DNA from 2 places in the Polaromonas sp. P1_F9 genome. Region 2 is predicted to be linked to the other one. Evidence: predicted binding sites of a transcription regulator. Region 2 holds the regulator's gene; the other holds the start of a gene.

Region 1 (8,232 bases), on a different contig from region 2:
TACTGCTTACGGCTTGCTGGCTGTCGGAAACGGCCAGGCAGCTTGCGGGTTCAGAGTAGTCTGAGCCGCAGGGGCAGCCGCTGCAGCGGGTGCTTTCGCAGCTTTGGCAGCAGGTTTTTTCGCGGCTTTCTTCGCAGCGGGCTTTTTCGCTGCTTTCTTGGCGGCAGGCTTTTTCGCAGCGGCTTTCTTCGCCGCTGGTTTCTTCGCTACCTTTTTCGCGGCCTTCTTGGCTGCTGGCTTTTTCGCTGCAGCTTTCTTCGCTGCTGGCTTCTTGGCCGCTACTTTCTTGGCTGCTGGCTTTTTCGCTGGCGATTTTTTCGCAGCTGGCTTTTTGGCCGCTACTTTTTTCGCTGGAGCTTTTTTAGCCGGAGCTTTTTTCGCTGCTGCTTTTTTCGCAGGAGCCTTCTTAGCCGCTACTTTTTTCGCAGGGGCTTTCTTTGGAGCAGCTTTTTTAGCCGCAGTTTTTTTCGCAGTTGCCATAGTTTTCTCCTTGATCACGTTGCAAAGAGCACTTCACGGTTGGAGTACGTAAAGCGATTCACGGCGTTGGGCCCCGGATAAACCGGTCCCAGCGCCGCGAACACAGGAGCAAAGCCCAACGCGCACTCTTCGGTGCTGTCACTGGTCATTGCAATTCTTGAAATCATTGTTCGCTTGTCTCGCGTATTTTTCTGGTCAATCAATCCCAGGAAAGGGCACCACCGGACTGGTACTCGATCACACGGGTTTCAAAGAAGTTACGCTCTTTTTTCAGGTCGATCATTTCGCTCATCCATGGGAACGGATTCTCCTCGTTGGGGAAGAGAGTTTCAAGTCCGATCTGTGTGGCACGGCGATTGGCAATGTAGCGGAGGTAGCCTTTGAACATGGACGCATTGAGGCCGAGCACGCCGCGCGGCATGGTGTCTTCGGCGTAGCGGTACTCCAGTTCGACGGCTTTCATGAACAATGCCTTGATCTCGGCCTTGAACTCCGCCGTCCAGAGATGGGGGTTTTCCAGCTTGAGCTGGTTGATCAGGTCGATGCCGAAGTTGCAGTGCATGGACTCGTCGCGCAGGATGTACTGGTACTGCTCTGCGGCGCCGGTCATCTTGTTCTGGCGGCCCAGGGCAAGAATCTGCGTGAAGCCCACATAGAAGAACAGGCCTTCCATCAGGCAGGCAAACACGATCAGCGACTTGAGCAGGGTCTGGTCGGCTTCGGTGGTACCGGTCTTGAAGTGGGGGTCGGAAATCACTTCAATGAAAGGAATCAGGAACTGGTCCTTGTCCTTGATGGATTGCACCTCGTTATAGGCGTTGAAGATTTCGGCTTCGTCCAGGCCCAGCGATTCAGTGATGTACTGGTAGGCATGGGTGTGGATGGCCTCTTCAAAAGCCTGGCGGAGCAGGAACTGGCGGCATTCGGGTGCTGTGATGTGGCGGTAAGTGCCCAGCACGATGTTGTTGGCAGCCAGCGAGTCGGCGGTCACGAAGAAACCCAGGTTGCGCTTGACCAGGCGGCGTTCGTCTTCGGTCAGGCCGTTCGGGTCCTTCCAGAGCGCGATGTCGCGTGTCATGTTCACTTCCTGCGGCATCCAGTGGTTGGCGCAGGTGGCAAGGTATTTTTCCCAGGCCCACTTGTATTTGAACGGCACCAGCTGGTTGACGTCGGTCTGGCCATTGATGATGCGTTTGTCGGAGGCCTTGACGCGTTGCGCCTTGGCGGGTGCAGCGGCAGGCGTAGAAGGTGCTGCAGCTTGCACAGGTGCGAACGCGCCGTCGTTGAGCATGCGCACTTGCGCCTGGGGCTGCTCGGCAGTGTTCAAAGAAAGAGGCGGAAGTTCCATCGAGCGGCCTTCAGGCAAGCCGCTGTTGTGAGATGTTTGCAAAGATGGTTTGACTTCTTCGTCCCAGGTCAACATAGAGGTTTCCAATACTTTGGGATTATGAAAGCAGCGATACAAAATGAAAAGTGTTCATTCACATCGCTACAAAATTGTGTTGCTCAATTACATCGAATCGTGCGATGAAGCTCAGCGCACGATTCGACTTTTTATTGGCAAGCCTCGCAACCGGGGTCATCGATTGCGCAGAACTTGATGTCGGTCGCAGGTGATGCACTCATCTGAGCCTGAGCTGCAGCGGCGGCTGCTTCAAGCGCGCTCATGCCGCCGCCCGAAGTTGCCGTGCCGGAAGAAACCGAGTTCATTTTTCCGGCCGTCACAGTCGACTTCTCGGCATGAGTAGCGCTTTGCGTGCGCAGGTAGTAAGTCGTCTTGAGGCCGCGCAGCCAGGCCAGTTTGTAGGTGTCGTCGAGCTTTTTGCCCGAAGCGCCCGCCATATAGATGTTGAGCGACTGTGCCTGGTCAATCCACTTCTGGCGGCGCGCTGCCGCTTCGACAATCCAGGAAGTTTCAATCTCAAACGCCGTGGCGTAGAGCGCCTTGACGTCCTGCGGCACGCGATCGATCGGACGCAGGGAGCCGTCAAAGTGCTTCAGATCCACCACCATCACGTCGTCCCACAGCCCGAGGCGCTTCAGGTCGCGGACCAGGTAGTGATTGATGACCGTGAATTCGCCGGACAGGTTGGACTTGACCGACAGGTTGCCGAAGCAGGGTTCGATACAGGCATCCACTCCGATGATGTTGGAGATGGTGGCTGTGGGCGCAATGGCCACGCAGTTGGAATTGCGCATGCCGTCTTTGGCAATTTTCTTGCGCAAGGCGTCCCAGTCAAGGCTGGCGGAGCGGTCGACTTCCACATAGCCACCGCGCTGCTCGGCCAGCATGTCCAGCGTGTCCAGCGGCAGGATGCCCTTGTCCCAGAGTGAGCCTTTGTACGTGGCGTACTTGCCGCGCTCTTTGGCCAGTTCGGTCGACGCCCAATAGGCGTGGTAGCAGACGGCTTCCATGGACTTGTCGGCGAACTCGACGGCTTCCTGGGAAGCATAGGGAACACGCAGTTCATACAGGCAGTCCTGGAAACCCATGATGCCCAGGCCCACAGGGCGATGGCGCATGTTGGAATCACGGGCCTTTTTGACGGCGTAGTAGTTGATGTCGATCACGTTGTCCAGCATGCGCATGGCCGTGGTGATGGTCTTTTTAAGCTTCTCGTGGTCGACTGCGCCGTCTTTCAAGTGCTGGACGAGGTTGACCGAGCCCAGATTGCAGACAGCGGTTTCGGTGTCGCTGGTGTTGAGGGTAATCTCGGTGCACAGGTTGGACGAATGCACAACGCCGGTGTGCTGCTGCGGCGAGCGCACGTTGCAGGCATCCTTGAACGTGATCCAGGGATGGCCGGTTTCAAACAGCATGGACAGCATCTTGCGCCACATGTCGGTGGCCTGCAGCTTACGGGATGGCTTGATCTCGCCGCGCTCGGCCTTGGCTTCGTAGGCGGTATAGATCTTTTCGAAGTCCTTGCCGAACTTGTCGTGCAGGTCGGGTGTGTCGGACGGCGAGAACAGCGTCCAGCTGCCCTTTTCCATCACGCGGCGCATGAAGAGATCGGGAATCCAGTTGGCGGTGTTCATGTCGTGCGTACGGCGTCGGTCGTCGCCGGTGTTCTTGCGCAGTTCCAGGAACTCTTCAATATCCAGGTGCCAGGTTTCCAGGTAGGCGCAGACGGCGCCCTTGCGCTTGCCGCCCTGGTTAACCGCCACGGCGGTGTCGTTGACGACTTTGAGGAAAGGCACAACGCCTTGTGATTCCCCGTTGGTGCCCTTGATATGAGCGCCCAGGGCGCGAACGGGCGTCCAGTCATTGCCCAGGCCGCCGGCAAATTTGGACAGCAGGGCGTTTTCCTTGATGGCGTCGTAGATGCCGCCCAGGTCGTCGGCGACGGTCGTCAGGTAGCACGACGACAGCTGCGAGCGCAGGGTGCCGGCGTTGAACAGGGTGGGCGTGCTCGACATGAAGTCGAAGGACGACAGGATTTCGTAGAACTCGATCGCGCGCTCTTCACGGTTGATCTCGTTGAGCGACAGGCCCATGGCCACGCGCATGAAGAAGGCCTGTGGCAACTCGATGCGCTGCTTGCGCACGTGCAGGAAATAGCGGTCAAACAGGGTTTGCAGGCCGAGGTAGTCGAATTTCAGGTCGCGCTCGGGCTTGAGCGCGGCTCCCAGGCGGGTCAGGTCGAACTGCTGGAGCTTTTCGTCGAGCAACTCGTTTTGCACGCCCTTGGCGATGAACTGCGGAAAATACTCGGCGTAGCGAATCGCCATGTCTTCCTGGCTGACTTCTTCACCCAGCACTTCGCGGCGGATGGTGTGCATCAGCAGGCGTGCGGTGGCGTAGGTGTAATCAGGGTCTTTCTCGATCAGGGTGCGCGCTGCCAGAATGGATGCCTTGTAGACCTCGTCGATGGGGACGCCGTCGTAGAGGTTGCGCATGGTTTCCGCAACGATCGGGTCGGGCTTGATATCCGCACCCAGGTTGGCACAAGACGCCTCAATCAGAGCCTGCAGGTTGCGGATGTCCAGCGCGACGCGGTTGCCGCGGTCGGTCACATGGATCAGCGGCGCCGCGGGCGCCTGGGTTTGCGGCTGGCGTGCGCGCTCTTGCGTGCGCTTTTCGCGGTACAGCACGTAAGCACGGGCAATTTCATGGTGGCCGCCGCGCATCAGGCCCAGCTCGACCTGGTCCTGCACGTCTTCTATATGGAAGGTGCCGCCGCCCGGGCGCGAACGCATCAGGGCGCGAATGACCGCCTGGGTCAAGCCGTCAACCGTTTCGCGAACGCTGGCCGATGCAGCGCCCTGCGTGCCGTGCACGGCCAGGAAAGCCTTCATCATGGCCACGGCGATCTTGTTGGGTTCGAACGGCACCACACCGCCATTGCGGCGGATGATCTGGTAATGGGCGAGCGGGTTGCTTTGCGCGTTGGTATCGCCGGTTGCTGGGTTGCTTGCCAGAACGCTCGACGTGACGGGCACCGCGTGTTGTGCAGTTTGCATGACTTCCTCTTTGCTTTGTTTTATGGGTGGTTTGATGTGCTGTTCGGGGTCTCTGGATATATTGAGGTATTGCACAGGTCTATCAACCTGCTCCTTCATTTCCTGACCCGAATTACATCAAACTGAATTAGGGCTTAGACACTATACCTAGGGTATGGAGGGAATACAAGCCACTACAGGTAGTGTATCGCTGACTGAATGCACCGTTACGTTTTGTGGCTTTTTTGGGCCCCATTCCAGGCGCCTTGATCAGGGCTTGATGGTGGCTGGTTCAACCCTCGCGGCAATCCTGATGCCATGAGGCTTGCGAAGCTGATGCAGCGTTGTGGCGCGGCTTTTCGCGGGCTTTGATTGGGTGCGCCGGTCACCGCTGGCGTGGTAAAAATAACCGGAATTTCAACAGCAGGGCGCACCGCAATGGTGAGTGCGTCCGGGCGCACCGGTCAAATGATTTCGGGAAAACACCTAGCCGGTGACGACAGCGAGTTTTGCAGCAGAGGCCAGTTGAAGCCAGGGCCGGGGTCTCGCTTGCGGCCGGGTGCAATGTGCTCGTGCCCGGCAATGTGCTCAATGGGATAGCGCTGCAGGAGCGAGGCGCACAGCCCGGTCAGGGTTTCGTACTGGGATGCTTCAAAGGCATCTCCTTCAAGGCCTTCCAGTTCGATGCCGATGGAATCGTCGTTGCAGTTGGTGCGTCCGCGGTAGCTGGACTCCCCGGCATGCCAGGCGCGGTCGTCACCGCTCACAAATTGCCACAGCGCGCCGGTTCGGGCGATGAAAAAGTGCGATGAAACCTGCAGGCCGCGAATGCCCTGAAAGTAAGCGTGTGCCTCCCAGTCGAGCTGGTTGGTGAAAAGGCGCTGGACGTTGTCATTGCCGAACTCACCTGGCGGCAGGCTGATGGAGTGGATGACGATCAGGTCGATTTGTGTGCCGGGAGGGCGTGGACCAAAGTTGGGCGAAGCCAGTGCGCGTGCATAGCGGTACCAGCCGTTTTGCCACAAAGGCCGGGGAAGGGCATTGGGTCTTTCAGGCGGGGTCATCGGCAGGGTCAAGTCCGTCGGCCAGGTCGTCATTGCCCGGCGTGGCGATATTCAGGCGTGCAATGCGGTAGCGGATCTGCCGCAGGCTCAAACCCAGCCTCGAGGCGGCGGCCGTGCGATTGAAGCCGGTTTCCAGCAAAACCTTGGTCAGGATGTTTCGCTCTTGCCCGTCCAGGTAATCCTGCAGGTTTTCCGGGACGGGGACATGTTCTTCGGCCGGCGCATCAAAATGCAGTGCGCTTCCTTCGCCGAGCGCCACCGCCCGGTGCAGGATGTTTTCCAGTTCCCGGACATTGCCGTTAAAGGGCCTGGACTGCAGCTGTTCCATCACGGCGTCCGTCAACTCGGGTATCTTGAACCCGGACTCCTGGCAGATTCTTGACAGCAGGGCAGTGCAGAGTGCCGGCAAATCCTCCCTGCGTTCGCGCAGGGCCGGCACGGCAATTTCAATCACGTTGAGCCGGTAATAAAGATCCTGGCGGAATGTTCCTTCCTGGGCTTCCGCCGCCAGGTTTTTGTGTGTCGCGCTGACGATGCGCACATCCACTGTATCTTCCTGCGGCGAACCCAGCGGCCTGACGGTGCGCTCCTGGATAGCGCGCAGGAGTTTGGATTGCATGGCCAGCGGCAGGTCGCCGATTTCATCGAGAAACAGGGTTCCGCCCTTGGCTGCCTGGAAGTAGCCTTGCCGGTCCTGCGCTGATCCGGTATAGGCGCCCTTGCGTGCACCGAAAAACTCCGCTTCGAGGAGGTTCTCGGGTATGGCGCTGCAATTGACGGCGACAAAAGGCCCCGCCGCACGGTGGCTGCAGCCGTGTACGGCGCGTGCAACCAGCTCCTTGCCGGTGCCCGACTCCCCCTGAATGAGGACGGGCGCCATGCTCCCCGCCACCTTGACGATACGCGACTTGACGGCGCGCATGACGGCCGATTCACCCACCAGTTTTTGCAGAATCTGGGCGCCGTCCCCGCTTTTTTTCTGGCCGGAGGCAGGGGCCCCGTATTCCGGTGCACTTCGATCGCTTTTGGCCTGTTGTGCCGGATGCTTGGCACCCTGCACGGCCGACGCCACCACGCTGCGGAACTGTTTGAGGTCGACCGGTTTCGTGAGGTAGTCAAACGCGCCGGCCTTGAGGGCTTCTACCGCATTTTCGGCCGAGCCGTGGGCCGTAATCACCACGCACCGTTCGGGTCTTTGCTGGTCTACCATGTCGCGCAGCAATTCGAGGCCAAGGCCATCCGGCAGGCGCATATCGGTGATCACGGCATCAAAGTGATGCGCCTTGAGCTGTTCGCGGGCCTGCAGCAGGTCACCGGCCGCCTCCACCCGATACCCTTCCCTGAGCAGCGTCAGCTCATACAGGGTGCGCAAATCCGGTTCATCGTCAATGACAAGGATGCGTGCCTGCTGGGAAACGGGAATGGGGGTGTTCATGGTTTTCAGGTTGGCATTGTGGCAAAAGAAGCCGCAGGCAAGGTCACAGACGGGCCGGAGGGTGCGAATATGACAAAAAATTCGTTTCCATCAACGCCGCTGCGCTGCACGCGCTGGTAGCCGATCAGGGCGCCATAGCGTTCGCACAATTCACGGCAGATGTACAGGCCCAATCCGCTGGAGCGGCTTTCAGAGGAAAAAAATGGTTCGAACAGGTGTGTCTGCACGGTTTGCTCCATGGGCTGGCCATCGCTCCATACGGACAGGCGAGCCTGCCCCGGCGTAACAAGCTGGGTGGAGACTTCAATCGCCTGCGAAGACGTGCTGGCATAGCGCAGGGCGTTGTCAAGGAGGTTGACCATGAGGCGGCGCAAATGCTCGGGCTCAAAGCACACAACGGCGTTACCCGAATCTGCCGTGATCTTCATGCGTTGGGATGCCGCAGTCTGCCCTGCCCAGTCCGTGGCAACCTTGTGAGCGGTTTCGTCCAGTGCCAGGGTGGTGGTTTGCGGGGAGGGCAGGTGTGCCTGGGCACGTGAAATATTCAATACCTCATCGACGATTCTGGCGAGACGCTGTGCATTTTGCCGGATCATCCCGGTGAGCTGGCGGTGCGGCTCGTCCTGCAGGTCTTCTTCCAGCAAGGCATTGGCCTGAGAGATCGCCGCCAACGGATTCCTGATTTCGTGTGCCACTGCGGCCGACATGCGTCCCATGGCGGCCATCTTCTCGGTCCTCACGCGTGCTTCCATTTCACGGAGGTCTTCCAGGAACATCACACAAAGGCTTTCATGGGTGCCGTTTTTCGAG
Region 2 (8,232 bases):
ACCCAATCAAAGCCTGCCTGGCCCCCAAAGGGCCTGCAAGCGTAGAAAGGAGTGCTATGACAGCGCTAGGACAATTCGGCCTTAACCTGAATGTCAACGCACACATCAAGAATGTGCGAAGCAGTGTTTCAAACATTGTTGATGACATCTCCCAAGGCTTTTTCGAGATTACCCACAACAGCTTCGCCCTTCTGGGCCTGGCGGTCGTGTTTGCGGTGATCACCCTGACAGCCCGGCCCGACTTGCGTCAGGCCGGTGAATTCAAGCTCATGACCTGGCTGCAGCAGCGCCAGGAGGCTGCCATCGGTTTTACCGAGCCGGCCGCCATTGAGCGCGCCACGGCGTCCAACCCGAAAGACCTGCCCGCCCAACAGGCGGCAGTGGCCTATTGGCTGAGCAAGAAGTACGGCGTCGCGCCCGAGCCGCTGAGCGTGCTGGTGGCCGAGGCCTTCGAGATCGGCCAGAAAGCCAAGCTCGACCCCACCCTGATCCTGGCCATCATGGCGATCGAGTCCGGTTTCAACCCGTTTGCGCAAAGCCCGGTCGGCGCCCAGGGCCTGATGCAGGTCATGACCAAGGTGCACCACGACAAGTACGACAACTTCGGCGGCAAGCTGGCGGCGTTTGACCCGGTGACCAACCTGCGCGTAGGCGTCAAGGTGCTGCAGGAATGCATCGCCCGTGCCGGCTCTGTCGAGGGCGGCCTCAAATACTATGTGGGCGCAGCCAACATGGACGACGACGGCGGGTACGCCGGCAAGGTGATGGGCGAACATGCCCGCCTGCTGGCCGTGGTGGCGTCTGCCTCCAAGCGCGGTGCGCCCTCGCCTTTCTTCACCACACCCGGTGGCACGTCGCGCCCGGTACCGGCCTCCCTGCCGGCCACACCCGACGCTGAAGGCAAGACGCCTGACAAGGTGGCGCTGCTGAACCAGTCCTGATTCGGCCGCTTTGTGGGGGCCTTTTCACCCCATGCACTGCCAAAAAGCCGGGCCGCTGCCAGCGCCCCGGCTTTTTGCTTTTCGGGCTGCAGGTGAGGAACCCCGGAGGCGGCAGGTTTTGGGCGCGCTCAGTTACACTAGCGAGGTGCGCGACTGGCGATAGGCTCAAGGTTTTCGCAACCATTGGAGCTGACGTGGGACACCACTGGGAAGCGCACCGCTGAAAGCCGTTGGGCCGAAGCGTTCAGCCGTTCGCCTGGGCAGCCCTTGTTTCAATAGCAGGGACCACGTCTTTAAGGACTGCCATGTACCACCGCAACATCCTGGTCGAACAAACCGATCCCGAAATCTTCGCCGCCATCCAGGCTGAAAATGCCCGGCAAGAACACCACATCGAGCTGATTGCCAGCGAAAACTACGCCTCGCCCGCCGTCATGGCCGCGCAGGGCTCGCAGCTCACCAACAAATACGCCGAAGGCTACCCCGGCCGCCGCTACTACGGCGGCTGCGAGCACGTTGACGTGGCGGAGCAGCTGGCCATCGACCGCATCAAAACCATCTTCGGCGCCGAGGCCGCCAACGTGCAGCCGCATTGCGGTGCTTCAGCGAATGAGGCCGTGTTCCTGGCTTTCCTCAAGCCCGGCGACACCATCATGGGCATGAGCCTGGCCGAAGGCGGCCACCTGACGCACGGCATGGCCCTGAATATGAGCGGCAAGTGGTTCAACGTCGTCTCTTACGGCCTCAACGACAAGGAAGAGATCGACTACGACGCAATGGAGCGCAAGGCTCACGAGACCAAGCCCAAGCTGATCATCGCGGGCGCGTCGGCTTACAGCCTGCGCATCGACTTCGAGCGCTTCGCCAAGGTGGCCAAGGCCGTGGGCGCGATCTTCATGGTCGACATCGCCCACTACGCCGGCCTGGTGGCCGCAGGCGTGTACCCCAACCCGGTGCCGCACGCAGACATCGTGACGTCGACCACGCACAAGAGCCTGCGCGGCCCGCGCGGCGGCATCATCCTGATGAAGGCCGAGCACGAAAAAGCCATCAACAGCGCGATCTTCCCCGGCCTGCAGGGCGGCCCGCTGATGCACGTGATCGCGGCCAAGGCCGTGGCCTTCAAGGAAGCCATGGCACCCGAGTTCAAGGCTTACCAGCAGCAGGTCGTGAAAAACGCGCAGATCGTGGCCGACACCCTGACCCAGCGCGGCCTGCGCATCGTCAGCGGCCGCACTGAAAGCCACGTCATGCTGGTCGACCTGCGCGCCAAGGGCATCACCGGCAAGGAAGCCGAAGCCGTGCTGGGCAGCGCCCACATGACGATCAACAAGAACGCCATCCCGAACGACCCGGAAAAGCCGATGGTCACGAGCGGCGTGCGCATCGGCACCCCGGCCATGACGACCCGCGGCTTCAAGGACGAAGAAGCCCGCGCCACTGCCAACCTGATCGCCGACGTGCTGGACAACCCGCGCGACGCGGCCAACATTGAAGCGGTGCGAGCCAAGGTCCACGCCCTGACCAGCCGCTTCCCGGTATACAAATGACCCCCACGGTCGCGCACTTCGTGTCACTTCCTGCCCCCCGGGGGGGCCGCTGCGCCTACGGCCCGGCAAAGCCGGTTCCGCGGCCCCTGCTTGCAAGCAGATCTGCCTCGCTTTGCTGCATGGATGCTGCATGAAATGCCCGTTCTGCGGCCACCTTGAAACCCAGGTCGTGGAAACGCGGGTGGGCGAAGACGCCGAATTCATACGCCGCCGCCGCCAGTGCGGCGCATGTGAAAAGCGCTTCACAACCTATGAGCGGCCCGATGTCACCTTCCCGTCCATCGTCAAGAAGGACGGCAGGCGCATCGAATACAAGCGCAGCAAAGTCCTGGCATCCCTGAACCTGGCGCTGCGCAAGCGGCCTGTCAGCACCGAGCAGGTCGACTCGGCGGTTGAACGCATCGAGGAAAAGCTGCTGAGCCTGGGGTTGCGGGAAGTGCCGTCCAACCGCATCGGCGAGCTCGTCATGCGTGAGCTCCGCAAGCTCGACAAGGTCGCCTATGTCCGCTTTGCGAGCGTTTACCGCAGCTTTGAGGATATTGACGAGTTCAAGACGCTGGTGGACGAGGTCCGGCGGTAAAGCAGCCCAAGCCGCGGCCTATCCGGCTAAACGGTTAAACGATAGCGATAAGCGGTTGGGACAGGGATTTCTTTCCCGGCCCCACGCTCCTATCATTAACGAATGAAAAGTCCGGTTACACAAAAGCCCTCAATTCGCACCTTTTCGGCCCTGCGCCCAGATCGCCAGCGGGGATTTTCCCTGCTCGAGGTGTTGATTTCCATCGTGGTCCTGTCTTTCGGCCTGCTCGGCATGGTGGGCTTGCAGGCGGCGGCATTGCAATCCAATCGCGAAGCGCGATTGCAGTCAACCGCGAGTTTGCTGGCGCGCGAGCTGGCTGAAATGATGCGCGGAAACAAAGATATTGCCTTGCTGGCCACCAACCCTTACCTGGGTAACTTCACCGCCCACCCCCTTACAGCAGTGGCCCCGTCCTACTGCCTGAATGTCGCCACTGCCACAACGCCTTGCGCGGACGCAACCGCCATCGCCAATGCGCAAATGACGGAATGGCTGAGCCGGGTTGAAAGCGAACTGCCGGGCGCCAGGGTAACAGTGTGTCTGGACAGCGCGCCATTTGACTCCAGCGGCCTTCCACAGTGGACATGCACCGCCGGCACTGGCGCTACCGGCATGATCAAAATAGGGTGGACCCGCGGAAGCACAGACCGGTCGCAGTCCGGTTCCCAAGCCCTGGAACAGGCGGTCCGTCCTTCAGTGAACTTCCCCATCACCGCCGGGAACACCGTATGACGCATCTATCAATGGTCTTCGGCAAGGCCAAAGCCGGCCGCAACCGCGCAAGCCAACGCGGTCTCACGCTCATCGAACTGCTGGTAGCGCTGGCTATCAGCAGTATTGTCGCGATTGCGGCAGTGTCGGCACTGATCGTTAGCCGCCAGGGGTTCAGCACAGTGGACGCGGCCTCTCAATTAAGAGACAGCGGCCGTTTTGCAAGCGATCTTATTCAGAGACTGATTGTTCAATCAGGCTATCAGGATGCCAAGATTCTCACGAATCCCAGCACGACACATCCCGCCAATATTGGCGGGTTTAACAATTCGACCTCAAGCGCCACAGACCCCCTTAATACGGCAACAGCCAGATCAGCTGGAACGACGGGTTATGGAAGTGATGTGTTGATCCTTCGCTACCAGGCGGCAGAAACCTTTCCCGGTTCGGGCGTGGCCGACAGCACGATGATTGATTGCGCTGGCAACCCCTCCACCACGGTTCCAGCAGACGAGACCGACCGCGTTATGAGTGTTTTCCATGTGGGTATCGATAGTCAGGGCGAGCCGTCCCTGATGTGCACCACCGGGAACCCGACCACTGGCACATTCACAGTTCAACCTGTTATTCGCGGGGTGGAAAACTTCCAGGTTCTTTACGGCGTCGACGGCGTCGTCCCCAACACAGCACCCACGGGGACCCCTGATGCGGTCGCAGACCGCTTTCTTCGCGCTGACCAAATGCCCGTAGCAGGCGATGCTACAGCTACAGAAAACAATTGGCGCCGTGTGCGCAGCATCCGCATCGGAATGGTGATTCGCGGCCCGGTGGGTTCTTCCCAGGAAAAAATTTCCCGCACCTTTTACCCGCTGGGCCAGGCTGCCGCATCTGCCACTGGCACGGCAGGATCGGCACTGTCATCAAGCAATGATCCAGGAACGGTCTTTGCCTCCCCCGTTGACAGCCGGATGCGCCAAACGCTGACTTTTACCGTGCACCTGCGTAACGCGCAATGAATACCATGAACAAAGAAACTTTGCCTTTGGCCCGGCAGGCCGCCAAGAACCAGAACGGCGTGTCGCTCATCATCGTGATGATCATCCTGGTCATTGTGTCCATGCTGGGCATCGCAGGGATCCAGATTTCCACGATGGCTGAACGCGGCGCCCGCAATGACCGCGATATGCAAATCGCCTGGCAATCAGCCGAAGCAGCGCTCATGGATGCGGAATTCGATATGTTCGGCCCCGGCGCTTCGACCCGCAGAGCCACCTTCACGGCGAGCAATATGAGCGATTTTTTACCCAGTTGCGGCACAAGCGGTTCAAGTATTGGACTGTGCACGTTGGTCACCACCGGAAAGCCTGCGTGGTTGACCGTAGATTTCACGGCCACAGGCGCCGGCGCCCGCACTGCGGCATACGGAACCTATACCGGCCGCACATTTGCTGCGGGCAGTCTCGGGGTCCAGCCCGCAAAGGTGCCCCGCTACATCATCGAACCCATTCTTGACCATAACGCCGGGGGAGATTCCCGAAGCCAGTCGTCCAGCACCCCGGCATATGTCTACCGTGTCACTTCCATGGGATTCGGCCCCCGTGACGACATACAGGCTGTGGTGCAAATGCTCTACAGAAATTAACAGGTTTGGCAGCCCCATCGGTCTTATACAAACAATCAGGTACTTATATGCTGTTCAAGAACAAATTGACGACCATGGTGAGAAAACACTGGCTTTCCGCCGCCATACTTTGTGGCGCCGCTTCAGTGGCACTGGTCGTGGTAGGGCAAAGCAGTCCCCCAAGCATTCCCGCAATCGCCTTGTCTTCAGAACCGTTGTTTGCTGCTGCGGGTGGTGACAAACCAGTCATGGCTCTGGCGCTGTCGGTGGAGTACCCGACTGTCGGCGCCCAGTACCTTCCTGCTTCGGGCTCTACAGACGCCACGTACTCCAATCTCAACGAATATCTGGGGTATTACGACGCAGAAAGCTGCTACGCCTACAACAATGCCCCCTCCGAAACCCCCGCTTCAGGATTCAGCGCATCGGACTACAAACGTTTTGACCGCACAGGCGCGGCTGGAACGGGCGCAAGCCGCCGCATGTGCAACGACGCCTTCAGCGGCAACTTCCTGAACTGGGCATCAAACTCCGCCATCGACATGCTGCGCCTTGCACTGTCGGGGGGTGACCGCTACATCGATACCGCAAGCCTCACCATATTGCAAAGGGCTGTAATTCCTAACGGCGACCCGGTATGCATGTGGAACAGCAACAATTTCCCGGCCAAGCAGTTGCAAAGAAATGGCGGTGGAGCCGGGTTGTATTGGGGTGCAGTGCCCACCGCCATGATCACCCAGGCCGGCGGGGCCGACATCTGGGTTGCCAATACCCTGAACCGCATGTATTTCGGAACCAGCAAGACGGGCAACTGCACAACCACCGGCGCCTATGTAATAGGATCGCCTCCCATGCCTGCGCCCACTCCTGCTGTGGGACCAATTTCGGCTTTTAGCGGGTCTCTGCCCTCAGGGACTACCTCGTGCGCCACCCAGAACGCTAACTGTGCCTTCACCGGCGTTCAGGAGGTTTGGTACGGGCGAAGCACTACCTGGAGAGTGGGTCCTGCGTCTGAGGGTCTCACCTGCTCAAACGCCGTTCTCGGGAATCCGGGCATATCAAGTCCGACCTGCCGTATTCGGGCCTACACCGGATCGTGGACTCCTCCGGCCACCCCAGTCCCAGCCGGCACCCTCAATACTGACGGCTACTTTTTTGCGCGGGTGCAGGTGTGCAACGCCACGTCGGGAACACTGCAGGACGTGCGGGACTACGGCTTGTGCAAGCAGTACCCCGCCGGCAACTTCAAGCCAGAGGGCAGCATCCAGAAGTACAGCGATCAATTACGGCTGGCAGCTTTCGGCTACCTGATGGACCAGACCCAAAGTTCAAGCGGCGGACGTTATGGCGGCGTACTGCGGGCACCGATGAAATTTGTCGGGGCAAAGACATTCAACGAAACGGGAGTCGACAACACCCCCGGCGGCGGCAACCCCGCAGCAGAATGGAGTGCCACCAACGGCGTGTTCGCAGCCAATCCTGACGGCGACACCACGCAAACCCCCCCCATCAGCGGCGTCATCAACTACCTGAACAAATTCGGCCGCACCGGTCCAACTCCGGGCCGCTACAAAATTTATGATGCTGTCGGTGAAATGTATGGGGAATCGCTGCGTTACCTGCAAGGGCTTGGGCCCACACCAGCAGCGATTAGCAGCCTGACAGCGTCCATGTATGACGGCTATCCGGTTTACACAACCTGGACAGACCCCTATGGCGGCTCACGCACCAACACTGGGGATTATTCGTGCCTGAAAAGCAATATTGTGGCGATCGGTGACGTGAACACCCACGACGGCAATACCCTCCTGACACGGTCAACCAACCCGGCCAACAATATCCAGGATTTCAGCTACTGGAAAGGCATCGTCAACAGCTTCGAGTCGAATGCCAGCACGTCTTATGTTGATGGGCAGGGTGCCTCGCGAACAACAGGGAATCCAAACACGGCAAACACCCTGTCACAAACCGTATCCAGCGGCTCGCAGGTGCTGACAGGCCAGGCTTACTGGGCCCATACCCATGACATTCGGGGAACTGGCTGGACGGGCAGCCCGACGCTGCAAAGGCCCGGCCTGAGGACCAAGTCTTTTTTCTTTGATGTCAATGAGGGTGGTTCGTCAAACAGCACCGCCTACAGACGCAACCAGAACCAGTTTTTCACCGCGGCGAAATACGGGGGCTTTGAGTCGGACGCAGCCAATGTCGGAAACAAACCCTACAACACCTACGGCAACCCGTTCAAGAAACAGGATGGGACCAACGACAACAATGTCTGGCAGGACTCTGCGAATCCCGGCGAAGCCAGCACTTATTATTTGCAGAGTAGCGCACGCGGGGTGCTGAACGCTTTTGACAGCATCTTTGGCCGGGCCTCCACTTCAGCGCGCAGCATTGCCGGCAGCGCCATCGCAAGCAAGACTTTAACCCCGGGTGGGACCCTGACTTATCAGGCAGCATTCGACACCTCGGACTGGACTGGCGACGTACTGGCGTTTCCGATCAGCGCAACAGGCACGGCCATTACATTGGGAACTGTTCCTACATGGACTGCCGCAACGCGCCTTGGCGCGCTGGCTACCCCAGCCACCACCCGAAACATCGTGATCGGCAAGAGCGGTGCAACCGCAAGCCCTACCGCCTATGCTTTCACCTGGGCTGCTATCGACTCGACAATACAAACCCAGCTGAACAAGTTAACGCCAGCCTCCACCGCAGACGGTTTGGGACAGGATCGCCTCAATTACCTGCGCGGCGACCGGTCAAGGGAAGCAAGCCCTTTCCGCACCCGTACCAAACTGTTGGGTGATATCGTGAATTCAGGCGTGG

The links. Region 2 encodes NrdR, which represses ribonucleotide reductase genes. Its sites were predicted from a motif close to CACNANATNTNGTG; they were not measured.
Region 1: the regulator NrdR is predicted to act here: its motif matches at 5,116-5,129, upstream of AC1DYR_RS18135 (ribonucleoside-diphosphate reductase subunit alpha).

The regions. Positions count from the first base shown of each region.
Region 1 is NZ_JBFUBT010000006.1:156,912-165,143, forward strand. Features, by position in the region: gene AC1DYR_RS18120 (histone H1-like DNA-binding protein) at 7-480, opposite strand; gene AC1DYR_RS18125 (hypothetical protein) at 495-629, opposite strand; gene AC1DYR_RS18130 (ribonucleotide-diphosphate reductase subunit beta) at 680-1,903, opposite strand; gene AC1DYR_RS18135 (ribonucleoside-diphosphate reductase subunit alpha) at 2,035-4,944, opposite strand; gene ampD (1,6-anhydro-N-acetylmuramyl-L-alanine amidase AmpD) at 5,388-5,987, opposite strand; gene AC1DYR_RS18145 (sigma-54-dependent transcriptional regulator) at 5,974-7,422, opposite strand; gene AC1DYR_RS18150 (sensor histidine kinase) at 7,428-8,232, opposite strand, start outside.
Region 2 is NZ_JBFUBT010000001.1:566,997-575,228, forward strand. Features, by position in the region: gene AC1DYR_RS02590 (lytic transglycosylase domain-containing protein) at 57-941, shown strand; ZMP/ZTP riboswitch at 1,081-1,210, shown strand; gene glyA (serine hydroxymethyltransferase) at 1,247-2,491, shown strand; gene nrdR (transcriptional regulator NrdR) at 2,622-3,071, shown strand; gene pilV (type IV pilus modification protein PilV) at 3,174-3,803, shown strand; gene AC1DYR_RS02610 (PilW family protein) at 3,800-4,798, shown strand; gene AC1DYR_RS02615 (pilus assembly PilX family protein) at 4,804-5,424, shown strand; gene AC1DYR_RS02620 (pilus assembly protein) at 5,472-8,232, shown strand, end outside.